Regions from separate parts of the Microlunatus elymi genome, predicted to be linked through region 2. Evidence: riboswitches for the same ligand, from Rfam matches in the RefSeq annotation. Region 2 holds a riboswitch; each other region holds the start of a gene.
What was found. A riboswitch is a leader RNA that binds a small molecule or an ion and turns the genes downstream of it on or off. The one in region 2 is predicted to bind S-adenosylmethionine.
Positions count from the first base shown of each region.

Region 1 (4,481 bases), 2.2 Mb from region 2:
CGCTGGATCAACCAGAGCGGCAACTCCGGCCACGCCTTCCAGCACAACTACGATGATCAACTTCCGCTGTGGGCGGCCAATCGGATGCTGCCGTTCCGATCCGAACCGGCGAGCATTCGTCGGGCGGCGACCTCCACGCTGACCCTGAATCCGACCAGCTGAAGCTATCGGCGTGCGATCGGCACCCCTGTTGGCCAGGAACGGCACCGGTGGCAGGCTGTCGGGAAGCGAATTCGAGGGAGGAATCCGATGAGCGACATCGAAGCTCTGCGCGCCCTGGTGAGCGACGCCTTCAGCCGTGTGCAGGAACTGGTTGATCAGATCACCCGGGATCTCAGCGAGGCGCAGGCGACCTATCGTCCCGATGATCACGCCAATTCCATTGCCTGGTTGGTCTGGCACGCGTCTCGGGTGCAGGACGACCATGTCGCCGACCTGGCCGGCGTCGATCAGGCCTGGCCGGCCTGGCGGGAGAAGTTCGGCCTGCCGTTCGACGACTGGGCGACCGGCTACGGCCAGAGCGCCGAGGAAGTCGGCGAGGTGCAGGTCAGCGGCGAACTGCTGGCCGGCTACTACCACGACGTGCAGGGGTTGACCGGTCGCTACTTGGGCGGTCTCACCGAGGCCGAGTTGGACCGGATCGTCGACGACAACTGGGATCCGCCGGTCACTGCATCAGTCCGGTTGGTCAGCGTGATCGGCGACATCACCCAGCACCTCGGCCAGGCCTTCTACGTCAAAGGTCTGGCCCAGCGCGCCGGCATCCACTGAGTTTTCTCAAGCCTGGCAGGGATTCGGGGCGCTGTCGAGGGAACGCAGCCAGGACGGCTTGGGCCGAGCGTCGGCGACCGGCTGGTGCCGGCCGTCGACGAGTTCGTACGCCCAGCGCGGGCCGTTGTTGATCAACGAACGCAGCGCGGCCAGCAGTCGGTCGACGTCGTCCGAGCCGCTGCCGAGCCCGAAGCTGGCACGCAGCGCGCCACCCGCGATATCCAGGCGGGCGGCCAGCGGATGCGCACAGAAGGCCCCGTCGCGGACGCCGATGCCGTGCTCGGCCGACAGGTAGGCGGCGACCAGACCGGCGTCGTACCCGGTGACGGTGAAGCCGACCACGCCGACCGCGTCGGTGCAGTCCGGCCAGATGTTCAGCACCCGAACCTCGCGCAGCGCGGCCAGCCGGGACAGCAACCGGGTCCGCAGCCGCCACTCGTGCCGGCGCAGATGATCGTCGCCGATCTCGGTGATCGCGGTGCAGGCTGCGGCGAGTGCAGCGGCGCCGAGCACGTTGGGTGTGCCGCCCTCGTGCCGCGCCTCACCCGTCGCCCAGTTGGTGTGCTCGACGGTGACCTTGCGGACAGCGCCGCCGCCGGCCAGGTAGGGCTCCGCGGCATCGAGCCAGTCGGCGCGTCCGATCAGCGCGCCGGATCCGAACGGGGCATAGATCTTGTGTCCGGAGAAGGCGAGGTAGTCCACGCCCAGCTCGGCGATGTTGATCTTGCGGTGCGGTACGAACTGAGCGCCGTCCACCGCGATCCGGGCGCCGTGCCGATGAGCAAGATCAGCAAGCCGGCGCAGCGGCAGCACCTCACCGGTCACGTTGGAAGCTCCGGTGATCGCCAGCAGTCCTGCGCCGGTCTCGTCCAGCACCCGACCAAGATCATCCAGGGTCTGCGCCAGCGTCGCGGCGGCCGGCACGATCGTGGCACCCAATCCCTGCCAGGGCAGCAGATTCGCGTGATGCTCGATGTCCAGGCAGACCACCTCGGCACCGTCCGGCACTGCGCTTGCCAGCAGGTTGAGCGCATCGGTGGTGTTCCGGGTGAAGATCGTCAGGTCATCGCCGCGAGCCCCGACGAAGTCGGCAACGGTCGCGCGGGACTGCTCGTACAGCGCCGTACTGACCGCGGACGCATACCCGGCGCCGCGATGCACGGAGGCGTAGTAGGGCAGGATCCGCTGTTGATCTTCGATCACCGCGTCCAGGGCCGGGGCGCTGGCGGCGTAGTCGAGGTTGGCGTAGCGGACGGTCCGGCCGTCGATCAGCGGCACCTCGAGTTCGGACCCGCTGACCCCGGCCAGTGGGCCGAACGCATCCAGCCGTCTGCCGAGGGTCGGGAGCTGCGCGCTCGGACAGGCAGGCTCCAGGTCGGCGGCATCGTGCTGGGTGGGACGGGACAGGCTGGCGACCGACATCGATCGACTCCTCACAACTCAGGGGCCCGCCGTGAGCGTCAGAGGACCCGCGCTTGCCGGTGTCCGTGTGGAACCGGCCGTGTGGTTCACCCGGGGCACCCCACCGCGGAGGAGGGTTGCCGGTCAGCAAGCCGGGGCTTGACGCTGACACTCATCACACAACTGGCCTCAGTTCACTACAGGTCGATAGCGGGCGCAAGTTGATCGTGTCAATTCGTCCATATGATGATATGCGGTCTCGAATCGTGGTTGATCTTGATCGTGCGGTCAGGTGGCAACGGCCAACCCAGGGGATTGGGTGAGTTTCGTACCGACATCGGTGCGAAACTCACCCATTGTCGGAGGGTCTTGTGATGCTGGGTGACCTCCGTTGGACAGACTGATGTCACGGCACGATCACCAGGCGCTGGCCGGGCGGGATGGGCTCGGACCAGGCTTCGGTGACGTCGGCCAGCCGGCGGCGTACCGGGGTGACGTGCAGATGTCCGGCGGCCAGATGACCGAGAAAGGCCGGTAGTTGGGTGCCGATCTGTTCCATCGGCACGCTGCCCAGTCCGCTGCCGATCAGGTGCAGGTTGCTGCTGCGGAGCAGTTCGGAGTCCAGCGCCAGCGGCGATCCGGCCATCGAGCCGACCTGCGCCCAGGTCAGCTGCCGGGTGCTGTCGGCACGACCGGCGACCAGCGCGCCGAGCAACCCGGCGGCCGGTTCACCCCAGAGGTAGTCGACGACGACATCGACGTGGTCGGCCAGGGCGGCGACCTGAGCCGGCCAGTCGGTGCCGCTGTCGATGCGTACGGTGTGATCGGCGTGTTCGGACACGGCCCGCAAACCTGCGGCCGATCGACCCACCGCGATCACCTCCGAAGCGCCGAGCAGTTTGGCCGCCTGGATCGCGGTCTGCCCGGAAGCCCCGGTGGCGCCGAGCACCACGACGGACTGACCGGGCTGCAACGCGGCCCGCACCGCAAGGGCGTTCCAGCCCGACATGCCGGGGTTCATCGACGCCGCGACCACGGCCGGATCAAGACCGTCCGGTAGCGGCATCAGCATCGGCGCGGCGGCTCGCTCGGCGAACGTCCCGTACGGAGCCCGCAAGCCACCGAAGTAGGCGAGGCTCCCGTCCGACCGCCGGCACACCCCGTCCACTCCGGGGATCATCGGCAGCTGCCGATGGGAGGAGTAGTGCCGTCCCGACGCCTGACCGCGGACGATCTGATGCACGCCGGCGGCCACCACCTCGACCAGTTCCTCCGGACCGTTCGGCACCGGATCGGCGAAGTCCCGGTAAGCCGGTGGCTGGTCGAAGTTGTCGATCACTGCTGCTTTCACGGTTGTCTCCTTCGTTGATCTCGTCCTTAACGCTGTTAAGCGTTCCTGAGACAGTGTGCTTAACGCTGTTAAATTCGTCAAGGGGCTGGCAGAATCTCGACCATGCCGCTGGATCGTGACGTTGTGATCCGTACCGCCCTGAAGCTGATGGACGACGACGGGCTGGACGCGCTGACCCTGCGCAAGATCGCGTCCGCCCTGGACGTGAAGGCGCCTGCGCTCTACTGGCATTTCCAGAACAAGCAGCAATTGCTGGACGAGATGGCCACCTCGATGCTGCGGGCGGCGACCGAGGAAACCGTCGACGAGGGACTGCCGTGGCCGGACCAACTCCGCCGCCAGGCCGGCGGCTTCCGCCGGATGCTGCTCAGTCACCGCGACGGCGCCCGACTCTTCGGCGGCACCTATCTGACCGACCCGAGCCCGGTCACCGCCGGCGAGCCGTTGCTGCGGGCGCTGATCGACGTAGCCGGCGACCTGCGCAGTGCGGTGATGGTGATGCGGACCCTGAACTGCTTCGTGATCGGCTTCGTGCTGGAGGAACAGGGCGTCGTGGATCCCTCCGGTCGCCGCGATCCGCGCTACGACCCCGCTGTCCGGGCAGAACGTCTCGATCCCGACAGGTTCCCGTTGTCGTCGGCATCGAGCGAGTACGTCTGGGGTGACCTTGACGCCTCCTTCGCGGCCGGAGTGGAGTTGATCATCGGCGGCTTCGCAGCGCAGCTCGATCAGCCGCCGGCGAGTAAGAATTAGCGGCAGTGCCGACGGGCGGATTAGCATGCGTCGTACAGGCAGTGATCCGGCCATCACCGGTGAGCCTCCGGAAGAACGAGCACCATCCAACTGAGTTGTCAGTCGGCTGGGGCTTTAGTAGAACCGGACGGGTGGGCCCGTGACAGGCCGTAATGAGCGGTCCGATGAAGTTGATCATCGGGCAAGCGAGGTGGTACCGCGGCGC
Region 1 covers NZ_CP041692.1:4,574,110-4,578,590, reverse strand. The annotation lists gene FOE78_RS20870 (penicillin acylase family protein) at 1-162, shown strand, start outside; gene FOE78_RS20865 (mycothiol transferase) at 250-771, shown strand; gene FOE78_RS20860 (aminotransferase class V-fold PLP-dependent enzyme) at 778-2,193, opposite strand; SAM riboswitch class IV at 2,238-2,352, opposite strand; gene FOE78_RS20855 (quinone oxidoreductase family protein) at 2,579-3,523, opposite strand; gene FOE78_RS20850 (TetR/AcrR family transcriptional regulator C-terminal domain-containing protein) at 3,626-4,276, shown strand.
Region 1: another riboswitch for S-adenosylmethionine. It lies ahead of FOE78_RS20860 (aminotransferase class V-fold PLP-dependent enzyme); the one in region 2 lies ahead of FOE78_RS10605 (ABC transporter permease).

Region 2 (4,481 bases):
CGACCCGGGTCCGGGCCGCGATCGCCGAGGGCGACGTCGATCTCGCCGCCGAGTTGTTGAATCGGCCGTTCCGGGTCCGCGGCGAGGTGATCAAGGGCGCGCAACGCGGCCGGGAGATGGGATTCCCGACCGCGAACGTGCCGGTGCCGCGGGGTTTGGCGGTGCCCGCCGACGGGGTGTACGCAGGTTGGTTGAGCAGGCTCGACCAACCGGACGCCGAACCGTGGCCGGCCGCGATCTCGGTCGGCAGCAACCCGACCTTCGTCGGCGAGAACCGTCGGGTGGAGTCGTACGTGCTGGACCGGACCGATCTGGATCTGTACGGGGTCGAGGTCGCGGTCGACTTCGAGCACCGGCTGCGCGGGCAGATCAAGTACTCCGGAATGGCGGCGTTGATCGACCAGATGCACCTGGATGTGGACCGGGCAAGGAGCTTGCTGGACGGACGGCACTAGGAGAGGTCGGATCCACGCACTTCCTCAGCGGGTGTGCGCGTGATCGGCATCGTCGCTCGGGACGGGCGTCTCGGCCGCCCGCCGTCGCCGGATGATCTTGTACTCCCGCCAGGTGAGCAGCACGATCACGGCATCGAAGATCGTCAACAGCACCAGGCTGATCCGCGGGTCGACGACGATCTGGTAGAGCTGGTAGCAGATGAAGGCGATCAGGGTGATGATCATCCACGGGAACGCCCAGAGTTGATTGCGCAGGATCGCCACCACCAGCACGACCTTCACCAATCCGTGCGCCAGCAGGTAGAGGGACACGAACAGCAGGTCGTCGGCGGACAGCCGATGCGCCGCCGCCACCAGGTGGGTGGCGATGAAATCGGTGGGATCCTCGGCCAGCTCGCCGCGGGTGAGAATGACCACCCAGTGGCTGATCGTCGCCGGCCGCACCAGCAGCAGGAAGGTGCCGGCGATCAGTTCGCCGGCCCCGTCCAGGCCCTTGAGCACGATGCCGAGCTCGAACACCCGGTCGAACCAGTTGCGAGGGTGGAACCGTGCCATCGTCGTCGCCTCCCTCGCCCGGTCCGTCCGAGGCCCAACATATTCGCCCGGGCGACGGATCAGCTGAGACGACTGAGGACCGTCCGGTCGGCGATCTGCCGAGCGGTCCGGCGGTCCAGCAGTCCGGGGCCCGGAATCAGCGCGTTGGCCGCGCCACAGCCGGTGGCCAGTCGCAACGCGTCGGCCGGATCGGCGCCGCGATCGGTGGCGGCCAGCCAGCCGCCGAGGAACGAGTCGCCGCTGCCGACCGGATAGTGCCCGGACACGTCGGCCGGCAGTTCGGCTCGTACGGTGCCGGCCTCCACCGAGCAGAACACAGCACCGGCTCGGCCGTCGGTGATGATCACCGAACCGCCGGTACGCGCGGAGATGATCTTGGCCAGCTCGGCCACCTCGGCCCGGTCCGGATCGCGGCCGAGCAGCTCCGCGGCCTCGTACCGATTGACCTTGATCAACTGCGGCCGGGCTTCCAGTACGCCGGCCAACGCCGGTCCGTGACTGTCGATCGCCACCTCCAGACCGGCGTCGATCGCCAGCCGGGTCAGCGCGGCCAACGCGTCGGCCGGCGGCCCGTCGGGCACGCTGCCGTTGATCGCCAGCCAGCCGTCGGCAGCCGACAACTCCTCGGCGAAGACCCGACGAAACTCCTGCCAGGCAGCGTCCGGGATCGCGGGCGCGTACGGATAGAGCTCGGTCAGTTCGTGACCGGCAGCGGAGCCGATGGACACGCAGGTCCGGGTCTCGGTCGGCGAGTCGACCCGGCGGACGCCGATGCCCTCGCGGCGCAGCTCGGACTCCAGGAAATCGCCGGTGCTGCCGCCCAGCAGGGCGATCGTCTGCACCGGCGCACCGACCGCGGTCGCGGCCCGGGCCAGATTGAGGGACTTGCCACCGGCGACCCGATGCACCTCCGTCGGCCGATGGATCTCACCGAGCCGGAGCTGATCGACGACGTAGGTGATGTCCAGCGACGGGCTGAGCGCGGCGACCGTGATCACGGCGCCGAGCCTATCGGCGTGGTCGTTCTGCGGCCGAACCTCGATCCCGGCTGGCGGACATTCTTTTGACGGCCAGAGCCATAGGACCCTAATATTTGCGGCTGGGTCATGAGCGTCAGCGAAAAGCCCTGGCATTGCTGACCGGCAACCCCGCACGCGGTGGGTGCCCCAGGTGAAGACCCGGCCATCAGTTGGCAAGCGCACGGGGGTCGTGGCCGACCCCGGTAAAGGGGTAGTCCGATTCTCAAGCTCATCCGCGACGTGTCGTCGGCTGGCTGCTGATGATCATCATCGCCACGAATGCGACCTACTTCCTGGCCAGTCTCTTCCTCGATCCCCGGTCGAGCTATCGGGAGACCCGGCCGGTGCCGCCGGAGGAGCAGATCGACAACGCGTTGGCCCACTACAACCTGGATCCGCGCGAACCGGTGATCGTTCGCTGGTGGCATTGGCTGACCGACATCGTCCTGCACTGGAACTGGGGGCAGTCGCCGACCGGCGGCTCGGTGAACGCCGAGGTCGGCTACCGGATCCTGGTCTCCGGGCAGCTGGTGCTGCTGGCGACCGTGCTGTCGGTGGTGGTCGGTGTCGGACTCGGCGTGATCAGTGCGCTGCTGCAGTACCAGATCACCGACCGGGTGCTGCAGGCGATCTCGATCATCCTGTTCAACATGCCGACGGTGGTCGCGGCGCTGCTGCTGGTGTTCGGCGCGATCAAGATCAACGACGCGATCGGCTTCCGGCTGTTCTTCGTCACCGACTCCAGTTCGCCGGACGTGTCCGGGCTGTTCCCGACCATCGTCGACCGGCTCGCCCACCTCGTGCTGCCGACGATTTCGCTGACCCTGTTGGGATATGTCGGCTATCGCCTGACCCAACGGGCGCTGTTGCTGGACACCATCAACGCCGACTTCGTCCGCACCGCGCTGACCCACGCGCAGGCCGTACGACGACACGCCCTGCGTGCCTCGCTGATCCCGACCGCGACCTCGGTCGCGTTCAGCATCCCGGCGATCTTCACCGGCGCCGTGCTGACCGAGAGCATCTTCGGCTGGCACGGGATGGGGGGTACTTCTCGCTGACGTTGAGCAAGAACGACGTCCACGGGGTCGTCGCGGTCGCCGCCTTCGGTGCGCTGATGACGGCGATCGGGCCCGTTCGATGGACCCGTACGGCTCCTTCGGCCTGTCCGGCTTCTACGGCAGCAAGACCGAGAGCAACATCACCGGCGTCGGCAGCCCGGAGATCGACCGGGAGATCGCCCGGGTGAACGGCATCGCCGATCCGAAGGAGCAGGTCGAGCAGGCCAACCAGGTCGAGCAGAAGGCACTGGCGCTGTACGGTCTGCTGCCGCTGTTCAGCGGGCCGTCCACGTACGCGGTGAAGAAGGATCTGGCCAACATCGGCGCCACCATCTTCTTCAACCCACTGCCGGAGACCATCGGCTACCAGAAGTAGCACGGTTGATCATGACCCGTTGACCGCCGGGCACCCCAACAGCCGCACCACTTGCAGCGTCCCGCACCGGCTGCAGCCGGTGCGGCACGCTGCAAGTGGTGCGGCTGTCGTGTCCGGGCCGTAAGCTCAGCCGGGTGAGCAGCTGATCCTCGACCGAGCCCAGGAAGGTACGTGATCATGAGGACTGCAGTGGTGACCGGTGGGGGCACCGGGATCGGCCGGGCGATCGCCAAGCGGCTGTCCGCGGACGGCACCCGGGTGATCATCGTCGGGCGGCGCAAGGACGTGCTGGCCGACGCCGCCGCGGAGATCAACAAGAGCCACGGTGACGAACTGGTCGAGTATCGCGCCGCCGATCTGGCCGACCCGGACCAGGTGGACGAGTTGGCGGGGGTGATCACTGCCGAGTGCGGTGTGGATTTCTTGATCAACAACGCCGGCGGCGACGTCGGATTCGGGCACCGCACCGAGACGCTGTCCGATCTGGCGGACAAGTACCGCACCGACTTCACCGCGAACCTGATCACTACCATGCTGATCACCGAGGCGCTGTTGCCGGCGATCACCCGGCCCGGCGGCCGGATCGTGATGATCACCTCGGGCGCCGGTCTGCGCGGCTCCGGCTCGTACGGGGTGGCCAAGGCCGCGGTGCACGGCTACATGTGGGATCTGACCAACCGGCTGGCCGCCCAGCAGGTGACCGCGAACGCGATCGCACCCAGCTTCGTACCCGACACCGAGTTCTGGGACGGCAGACGCGACCCGGCGGATGCCGCGACCCGGGTCTCGCGGATCCCGATGAACCGACCGGGCACGCCGTCGGAGGTGGCCGAAGCCGTCGCCTATCTCTGCAACGCCGAAGCAGGTTGGACCACCGGCCAGATCCTGCAACTCAACGGCGGCGCCCTGCTCGGCCACGGCTGACGAGACCCGAGCGTGGCCCGCGCTGTCACGAGCGCGGGCCACATGACGGCGTCGGTCGGGGACGGGCGCTGGATACTAGAAGTAGTACTTG
Region 2 covers NZ_CP041692.1:2,351,680-2,356,160, forward strand. The annotation lists gene FOE78_RS10590 (bifunctional riboflavin kinase/FAD synthetase) at 1-455, shown strand, start outside; gene FOE78_RS10595 (DUF2127 domain-containing protein) at 480-1,010, opposite strand; gene FOE78_RS10600 (1-phosphofructokinase family hexose kinase) at 1,070-2,008, opposite strand; SAM riboswitch class IV at 2,113-2,215, shown strand; gene FOE78_RS10605 (ABC transporter permease) at 2,290-3,090, shown strand; gene FOE78_RS23590 (hypothetical protein) at 3,170-3,466, shown strand; gene FOE78_RS10615 (SDR family NAD(P)-dependent oxidoreductase) at 3,644-4,390, shown strand; gene FOE78_RS23595 (DUF6131 family protein) at 4,466-4,481, opposite strand, start outside.

Region 3 (4,481 bases), 2.4 Mb from region 2:
GGTGCCGGCGGACGCGTACGCCGATCCGGCCTTGCGCAACTATCGCGGCCTGCCGCTGATCACCCGCGCCGAGGCGACCCGCCGCGACATCGAGGCCTGCCGCCGGATCGACGGCCTCGATCTTGATCTTGATGCGGCGCTGCGGTTCTGGGAGCAGGCGATGCGACTGCCGGGTGTCGCCGACGAAACGCCACCGCGCTGGTATCACTGCGACCTGCTGGCCGAGAACCTGCTCGTCCGCGACGGCCGGCTGACCGCGGTGCTCGACTTCGGCGGGCTGGCGATCGGCGATCCGGCCATCGATCTGCACGGTGTCTGGGAGCTCTTCGATGAGCCGAGCCGGGAGATCGTGCGCGAGCGCGCAGGCATCGACGAGGCCGAGTGGCAGCGTGGCCGGGCCTGGGCGCTGTCGATCGCGGTGATGACGTTCCCGTACTACTGGCACACCATGCCGCAGCGGTGCGCGAGCCGACTGGCAATGGCCCGCAACGCGCTGGCCTGACTCGGCCGAGGATCGACCGGATTGCGGTTCCATAACGGCTTGTCGGTCTTGGTCTGAGCTGTGGGCCGGCTTTGTAGCTTTCTGGCCAGACAGCCTCCGCAGGTAGAGGCTCCAGGCTTCCCGGAGTGTTGTCGTGCCGATCGTCCAGCGCGCCCCGAACCGCCCGCCCGCTCGCGTCCGGCGGTTGTTGCCGGTCGCACTCGCGAGCGTTGCCCTGATCCTTCCGGCGGCGGTCCTGCCGCTGGCCACCGGCCCCACCCTGGCCACCGCTGCGACCGCGAAGCCCGGCCGGACCAAGGCCGTCGAGGCCCGCCGAGTCGACCGGGTGCCGACGCCGAAGCTGCACTGGTACGGCTGCGACGACTATCCCGGCGCCCGCTGCGCCACCGTCAAACTGCCACGGGACTACGACAAGCCGCACGGCGCGAAGGTCCAGTTGGCGGTGGTGAAGACGCCGGCGACGGACCAGAAGCACAAGATCGGTTCGCTGTTCGTCAATCCGGGTGGGCCGGGCGGTTCGGCGACCGAGCTGGCCGCGTACGCGCCGTACCTGTTCTCCGCATCGGTGCTGCGCCGGTTCGACGTCATCGGCATCGATCCGCGCGGCACCAACTACAGCGCCCGGGTGAAGTGCTTCCCCGATGCCCGCCGGCAGCAGCCGACGATGGCCAAGCTGGCCGTCGCCTTTCCCTACACCAAGGCCGAGGTACGCAGCTTCGGTGCCGGTTCGACCGAGCTCGGCCGAGCCTGCTCCGGCCACGGTCGCCCGCTCACCGGCGCCGTCTCGACCGCCGAGGACGCCCGGGACATGGACGTGATCCGGCGCGCCGTCGGCGACAGCAAGGTCACCTACCTCGGCTTCTCCTACGGCACCTACCTGGGGCAGGTCTATGCAGGTCTGTTTCCGGATCGGGTGCGGTCGATGGTGATCGACGGCGTGGTCGACCCGGTCGCCTGGGCCGGGACCAGCAAGACTCGGGCGACGCCGCAGACCGTACGACTGCGGTCGGGCCAGGGCGGCCACAAGGCGCTGACGAAGCTGCTGAGTCGCTGCGATGCGGCCGGCCGGAAGCGTTGCAGTTTCGCCTCGGCCGATTCCGGCAAAAAGTTCGACCGGCTGGTGCGTCGGCTGCAGAAGCACCCGCTGAAGGTGCACGACCCGTTCTTCGGCGACTTCACCTTCGACTACCCGGCGCTGATCTCCGACACGCTGTCCGGGCTGTACGACCCGGAGGGCTACGAGTACATCATCGACGAGCTGACCGAGCTGTGGGCGCTGACCGCACCGGCGAAGATCGGCACCGCCGCCGGCGCCTCCGCGCTGGGACGACTCGGATTCGCCCACCAGCGGCTGGCGGCTCGGCAGCAGAATCCGCTCGGCTTCTCCTACGACAACAGCTCGGACGCCTACTGGTCGGTGATGTGTACCGACGCCCTCAACCCGCGGCACGGCGCCGCCTGGCAGAACGCCGCCACCCGCACGCCCAGCAGCGCGAAGTACTTCGGCGAACTCTGGGCATGGTCGTCGCGGCCGTGCGCCCGGACCGGCTGGACGGTGCACGACGAGGACGCCTACCGCGGTCCGTTCACCCGGAGGACCGCCGGGCCGGTGCTGGTGGTCGGCAACTACTGGGACCCGGCGACGTACTACCTGAACGCGAAGAAGGTGGCCCGGATGCTCCCGCACAGTCGGCTGCTGTTGAGCGACAACTGGGGCCACACCGCCTACGGCACCTCGGCCTGCGTGACCAAGGCCGTCAACCGGGCGCTGATCTCGGTGAAGCTGCCGGCCAAGGGCGCCCGTTGCCTCGGCAACGCGCAACCGTTCAGCGGTTCGAGCCGGCCGATGATGCAGCGAATGCAGAAGTCGGTTGCCGGCGCTGACGTGATGGACATCGTCCGCGGGGTGCCGGGCCGCCTCTGACTGCGCTCCTGACTGTTCGTCCGTGACTGTCCGTTGGTTCATCGGGGGCGGCTCTACGCGGCGAATCTCACTATGTGGTCGATCTGGCCGCAATCTGGGACTCGATTAGGTATTGGGCCGGGCCCGACCCGTACGCTGTGCAGAGCTCATCCAGAGGGGGCGAGGGATTCGGCCCGATGACCCCCCGGCAACCAGCTCGCCACGTTCGGTCGGCGGCCACGGTGCCAACTCCGACTCGGAGCGAAGGTCGCCCGGGAAAGATGATGAAGGACAGGTACTCGCTGTGACCACAGCCGTCGCGTCAGACGCCCCCGCAGGATGTCGCCCGGGAGCTTTCGGCAACGCCACCCATCTGATCTGCCGCGCCTGCGGCGCCAAGAGCCCGCTCGGCCCGTTCTACGCATGCCTGGAGTGCTTCGGCCCGCTCGAGGTCGGCTACGAGTATCCCGAGATCACCCGCGAGCAGATCGAGCGCGGCCCGAAGAGCATCTGGCGCTACGCGCCGCTGCTGCCGGTGCCGGCCGACATCGCGAGCTTCCGCTCCACCGACCCCGGATTCACCCGGCTGGTCGACGCCCGCAACCTCGCCGATGATCTTGGTCTGCGGCAGCTCTGGGTGAAGGACGACTCCGGCAACCCGACCCACTCGTTCAAGGACCGGGTGGTCGCGGTCGCGCTGTCCGCCGCCCGTGAGCTCGGCCTGCAGGTGTTGGCCTGCCCCTCCACCGGCAACCTGGCGAACGCGGTCGCCGCGGCCGCCGCCCGGGCCGGCATCCGCTCGGTGGTGCTGGTGCCGAGCAACCTGGAGCAGCAGAAGATCCTCGCCTCCGCGGTCTACGACACCACCTTGATCGCGATCGAAGGCACCTACGACGACGTCAACAAGCTGGCCAGCGAGATCGCCGGCGAGGAGGACGGCTGGGCGTTCGTCAACGTCAATGTCCGGCCGTACTACGCCGAGGGCTCCAAGACGCTGGCGTACGAGATCGCCGAGCAGCTCGGCTGGCGGTTGCCCGACCAGGTCGTCATCCCGGTCGCCTCCGGCTCCCAGCTGACCAAGATCGACAAGGGTTTCACCGAGTTGATCAAGCTCGGTCTGGTGGAGGAGAAGCCGTACAAGGTCTTCGGTGCGCAGGCCACCGGCTGCTCCCCGATCGCCCAGGCCTATCGGGCCGGGCACGACGTGGTCGCTCCGGTGAAGCCGGACACCATCGCCAAGTCGCTGGCGATCGGCAACCCCGCCGACGGTCCGTACGTGCTGGACGTGATCCGGCGCACCGGCGGCAAGATCGCGGACGTGGACGACGCCACCGTGGTCACCAACATCCGTCGATTGGCTCGCACCGAAGGGATCTTCGGCGAGACCGCCGGTGGAGTGACACTCGGCGTCACCGCGAAGTTGATCAACGACGGTGATCTTGATCCGAACGCCGAGACCGTGTTCATCAACTCCGGCGACGGACTGAAGACACTGGACGCGGTCGCCGACCAGGTCGGGCCGAAGATCACCATTCCGCCGCGCTACGACGCGTTCGAGGACTTCTGGAAGGGCAACAACTGATCATGACCGCATCCGTACGGATCCCGACCATCCTGCGCAACTACACCGGTGGCGAGAAGGAGGTCAGCGCGCAAGGGGCGACGCTGACCGAGCTGATCGACGATCTCGAGTCCAACCATCCCGGCATCAAGGCCCGGGTGCTGGACGACACGGGTGCGCTGCGGCGCTTCGTCAACGTCTACGTCGGCGATGACGACGTCCGCTTCATCGGCGGCCTGGACGCCAAGATCGACGACGGGGCTCAGGTCTCGATCATCCCCGCGGTCGCCGGCGGCTGCTGAGCACCTCGTATCGCCCGAACGGCGGGATGTCGGTCGACAACTGCGCGAATTCGGTCCACCGACGCGTTAGGGTCGGCATCGATGGTTTCATCCTGGATTCCGGCCGCGGAGTTTCTCTCCGCAGCACTCATCGTTGTCTGCTTCGTGATAGCGGTGGTCATGATCACCCTGCGCCTCTCGCGGGGCAGCACCCGCACCCTCGGTGTCGCGGGA
Region 3 covers NZ_CP041692.1:4,716,545-4,721,025, reverse strand. The annotation lists gene FOE78_RS21535 (aminoglycoside phosphotransferase family protein) at 1-502, shown strand, start outside; gene FOE78_RS21530 (alpha/beta fold hydrolase) at 636-2,426, shown strand; SAM riboswitch class I at 2,570-2,693, shown strand; gene thrC (threonine synthase) at 2,710-3,987, shown strand; gene FOE78_RS21520 (MoaD/ThiS family protein) at 3,990-4,268, shown strand; gene FOE78_RS21515 (hypothetical protein) at 4,350-4,481, shown strand, end outside.
Region 3: another riboswitch for S-adenosylmethionine. It lies ahead of thrC (threonine synthase); the one in region 2 lies ahead of FOE78_RS10605 (ABC transporter permease).

Region 4 (4,481 bases), 1.7 Mb from region 2:
AGAGGTCCGGCGCGGCGGCGTTCAGCTGTCACAGAGTTGGAACTTCACCGCCACGACGACCGATCCACACCTTGAACCGGCTGACCCCGACGGCACCGTCGATGATGCGCAATGGTTCGAAGTCGACCGAGCCGTCGAACTGCTCGCCCTGCATCGTTACGATCCAATCCGCGAGCCGGCGATCAGATTCCTCAACGGGGAGCGTGGCTTGCACTGGACGTTCGAACTCACCGATGACACGAGCGATCAGCCGGTATTTCGGTGGCATCCGCCGCGGCTCTTTCGTCGGTAGACCGTTACAGAGTTGCCGGGGAATTCGTCACGGTGCTGAGTCCCTTCGCCGATCAACACCGGTTGCGCCACGGCGAACTGGCGGCGGAGTCACCGGTCTGAGCGCACGGCGTTATCACCGGGGCGGCTTCCGACCGGTCACGTGGACCAGTCCAAGTGCCGGCGGATCGCCACCGAGCTGTTGATAGGCCGCGATCACGCTGCGCATCTCGGGGTTGCCGTCGACCGCACGTTCCCAGCGCAGCCACAGATCCAGGCTGTCCTGCGGTACCCAGGCTCGGACGTCGATCAGCTTGCCAGTCAACGCGGTGTGCTTGGCCCACCAGTCGGCCGGATGCCAGCTCAACACCTCGAACGCGGCGAGGTCGACGAGCGCCGGAAGCGGGTCGCTGATGTACGGGTCTTCGCGCAGCGACGGGGTTGCGAAGGCCAGCACACCGCCGGGCTTGAGTGCGCGAACCAGACGTGGCAGGAAGTGCACGTCGGTCCCGAAGTACTCCCAGGCGTCGAGGCTAACGACAGCGTCGTACTCGCTTTCGGGAAGCTCGAGCGTGCGAATGTCGCCCTGCAGCGGCCTGACGAGCTGACCGACGCCCGCATCCCGATACGTCTGGGCGGCTTCGTCGGTGGCGATCCACAAGTCGAGCGCATCCACTCTGACCCCAGCTTCGCGGGCGAGGAACACTGCCGTGGCGCCGCGGCCGGTGCCGACGTCGAGCACCTTTTGTCCCGGCTTCAGATCGAGATCGGTCCAGAGTTCTTCCAGCTGCCACAACGGATTGGGTCCCATGTCGAGCGACATCACCCACTCCGGATCGTAGGTCGATGATCTTGGGTACCGATCCGGCAACGACAACAGCTCGGGTTGCAAGCCTGCCTCCGTGCTCGAGTTATGCGAACTCCGCTGCCCGGGTCAACGTGCTCCGGGCGGCCTGATCACCTGCACCGTGTCAGCCTTCTGCGGATAAGGCCAGCGACTTTCCAATTCCGAGAACGACCTTTGCCCTGAGGTGGGGAGATCGGCGGGCTAGAGGGGACTTGCCCGGCGACGTGTTCGAAACCCTGCGATTGAGGCGCCAGGTTGCGGATATCAGCTGCTGGGCGCCAAATTGCTCGACTGGCGCCTCAATATCAGGGTCTCGGGCGAGACCGGGCCCCGGTATGGGTGCGTAACCTCCTGCAACTCTGCTCGGAAGGCGTCGCGTTCAGTGTCGGAGGGTGGCCAGGGCGTCGACGTTGCGCTCGACCTCGCTCCGCCACCACGGCTCGTACCGCCGGGCAGGCAGAAGCGCCCACCACAGCAGTGAGGACCAGCCGAGCAGTTGAGTGCGGATCTGGTCGATCCGCTCTGCGTCCTCAATCGGCAGCCCGAGACGATGTCGTTGGTCGGCGAGGACGGCGATCAGGTCTGGTGTCTCGGGCACGCCCGAGGTCAACTGGGCGTATGCGGCGTCCCAGGCCCAATGTGCGTTGCGCGGGATCGGATCGATCAGCCGCCATGGACCCGCCGTGGTCGCGGAGACGGCGTTCCAGAAGTGGACGTCACCGTGGCCGATCGTGTGGCCGCCCCATGAACGAAGCCATTGATCATCGGCGTCGATTCGCGTGAGGACAGCCGCCGCCGCTCCGGGACAGTCGGCTTCGATCGCCTTCCGGGTGTAGGTCGTGACGAACTCGGCGTCGATCGGGTAGGTGGGCAGTGACACATCGGCGGCAACCTGCTGAAACCGGGCAGCGCAGCGCATCACGCCCAGGACGTCTTCGAGCCGATCGGACCTCGCTCGGAGGGGGAGATCTTCGAGGAGTAGCCACTGCTGGTTGTTCTCTGCGAATGTGCCGGTGGCGAGGACGCGGGCGACGATGTCGACGGCGCGAGCACTGATGGCCGGCATCCATACGGCTTCGAGTTCTCCGGGCCCGACCTTGAGGTAACACGAAGCGTCGGAGCTGATCAGCCGTCCTCGGAACAGGCGCGCCTGATCCGGTGGATCCGGGCGAAGATCACGTACGAGCCGGCCGAGTTCGCGATCGCGGAGGACGACAGCCGCCTGCGTTGGCTCCGTGGTCACCGGATCAGACAAGCACATCCCGGCCGGATCAGCACTCGGATATCGACCGGTTGAATCACCGATGGGATCCTGCTCACATTCTGGACGAGGCGCTCAGCGTGCAGCCGGGGCTGAGGTAGCGTTCGGTGCGTCAAGAGCGCCAGTGTCAAGTCCCGGCTTGCTGGCCGGCAACCCTCCTCCGCGGCGGGGTGCCCCGGGTGGAGACATGGCCCGACTGGACCGCCGGGCAAGCGCGGACCCATCCCCAAGATCCGGGTCCCTGATGAGAGGACCGAGACACCTGGCGATTCAATTCCTATACATCCTAGTGAATCACTAGGGTATATCTGAGTTTGGAACCTGATCATGAGAGGACGACTCCCACGATGGCCCCGGAGGCAGGCACGGTCGACACCTAAGGGTCCGAGAACCATCCGACACGAGCCGACGTTTCCGCTGCTTGACCTACTGGACCGAACAGCACCTCAATCCCGGCGTGGCCGGCTCGGCGCCGATCACCGCGCAGGGCACTGGCACACCCGGCAGCAGCGCACCGCGCAACCACGTTGCAGAAGGAGCACAGTCATGACCGTCATCGATACCGGCCTAGTCGATCACGAACGGAGCTGGCATGAGCTGCGGGCCGAGCGCTTCCGCCAGCTGAGCCGTCCCGATTCGCCATTGGCCCAGACCGGGCTGTACTGGCTGACCGAGTCGCCGCTACGGTTTCCGGAGGTCCCCGGTCAGTGGTCGGTTCAGGATGATCAGCTTCTCGGGTACGCGGACGAGGGCGACAGTCTGCGCAGGCCGGTCAGTCAGGAGTTGATCACCGGCACCATCCGTCAGTCGGTGGGCGAGGCGGGGTCGGTGATCATTGCCGAATACGGCCGACTGGACGAGACCGCGAGACGGATCGAGTTGATCAAGCGGACCGCCAGTCTGGCCTTGCGGGTCTACGATCCACAGGCCGTGAGCCGGACCGCGTTCCGAGGCGTGCCAGCCTTTGCCTTCGATCCGGGCTGGGTGATCCGAGCCGAATTCCGCCGATTCGGCACGCCGCGGACGATCACCGTGGCGGGCGCTCAACCGGGCCTCCGGCATCGTCAGGAGGCGATCGGCGAGGTGTCGTTCCGCCGCGGTGGGGTCGAGCATCGGCTGACCGTGGTCACCGGCGCCCGGACCAGCATTCTGTTCTCCGACGTGACCAGCGGCGCCGAGACCGCACCCTGGCGGGTGTTGCCGGTAGTGGTCGGCGACGACGGCAGCGAGGTCGTGCTGGATTTCAACCAGGCGGTCGATCTCCCGTACGCATTCAACAACTTCGGCACCTGCCCGCAACCACTGGCCGAGAACCGGATGGACCTCGCGGTCACCGCCGGCGAGCAGGCACCGTACCCAGTTGATCTTGATCAGCCGGTATCGACGACATCGTTGGACTCGACGGCGGTGCATGCAGCATGAGGGTGTCCCAGATCAGCACCACCGCCGAACCGATGCTCGACGAAGAGATCAACCAGGTCACCGTCGACGACTTCAAGCAGATCTTCCGCCGCCATCCGGCCGGGGTGTCGGTGATCACGCTGCGCACCGGCGACGCCCGACCGGTCGGATTCTCCGCGACCTCGGTGATCTCGGTGGCCGCTGCGCCACCTTCCGTCGCCTTCTCGCTGGCCGCGACCTCGCGGTCCTGGCCGTCGGTGGCGCGCAGCGAGTCGCTGGTGATCAACTTCCTCACCGCCGACCAGGCAGACGCGTCGTTACGCTTCGCTGCCACCGACGTGGATCGCTTTGCCCACGGCGATTGGAGCGTGTTGGACACCGGTGAGCCGGTGCTCGACGGTGGACACAGCTGGTTGCGCGGCCAGGTCAATCGACGGATACCGGTCGGCCCGAGTTTCTTGATCATCGTCGACGTGCTGCAGACCGTGATCCGCAGTGAGGCGGCGCCGCTGGTCTATCACGATCGTCGGCACCACACCTTGACCGCGCGCGACGGGAGCGTCCGTGGCTGAGGTGGTGGCGGCACTCACGTCTTGGATCGTCGCCCGCGCCGGCGTGGTCGGCCGGCTGCTGGAAGGCTGGGTGCTCGCGCCCCGGTAAAGTATCCGGGTGAACGTGCTGATCGGCGTCGGAGCTCAGGTG
Region 4 covers NZ_CP041692.1:4,080,363-4,084,843, reverse strand. The annotation lists gene FOE78_RS18395 (NUDIX hydrolase) at 1-292, shown strand, start outside; gene FOE78_RS18390 (SAM-dependent methyltransferase) at 407-1,093, opposite strand; gene FOE78_RS18385 (hypothetical protein) at 1,497-2,360, opposite strand; SAM riboswitch class IV at 2,489-2,599, shown strand; gene FOE78_RS18380 (DUF1684 domain-containing protein) at 2,925-3,800, shown strand; gene FOE78_RS18375 (flavin reductase family protein) at 3,803-4,351, shown strand; gene FOE78_RS18370 (thiamine phosphate synthase) at 4,449-4,481, shown strand, end outside.
Region 4: another riboswitch for S-adenosylmethionine. It lies ahead of FOE78_RS18380 (DUF1684 domain-containing protein); the one in region 2 lies ahead of FOE78_RS10605 (ABC transporter permease).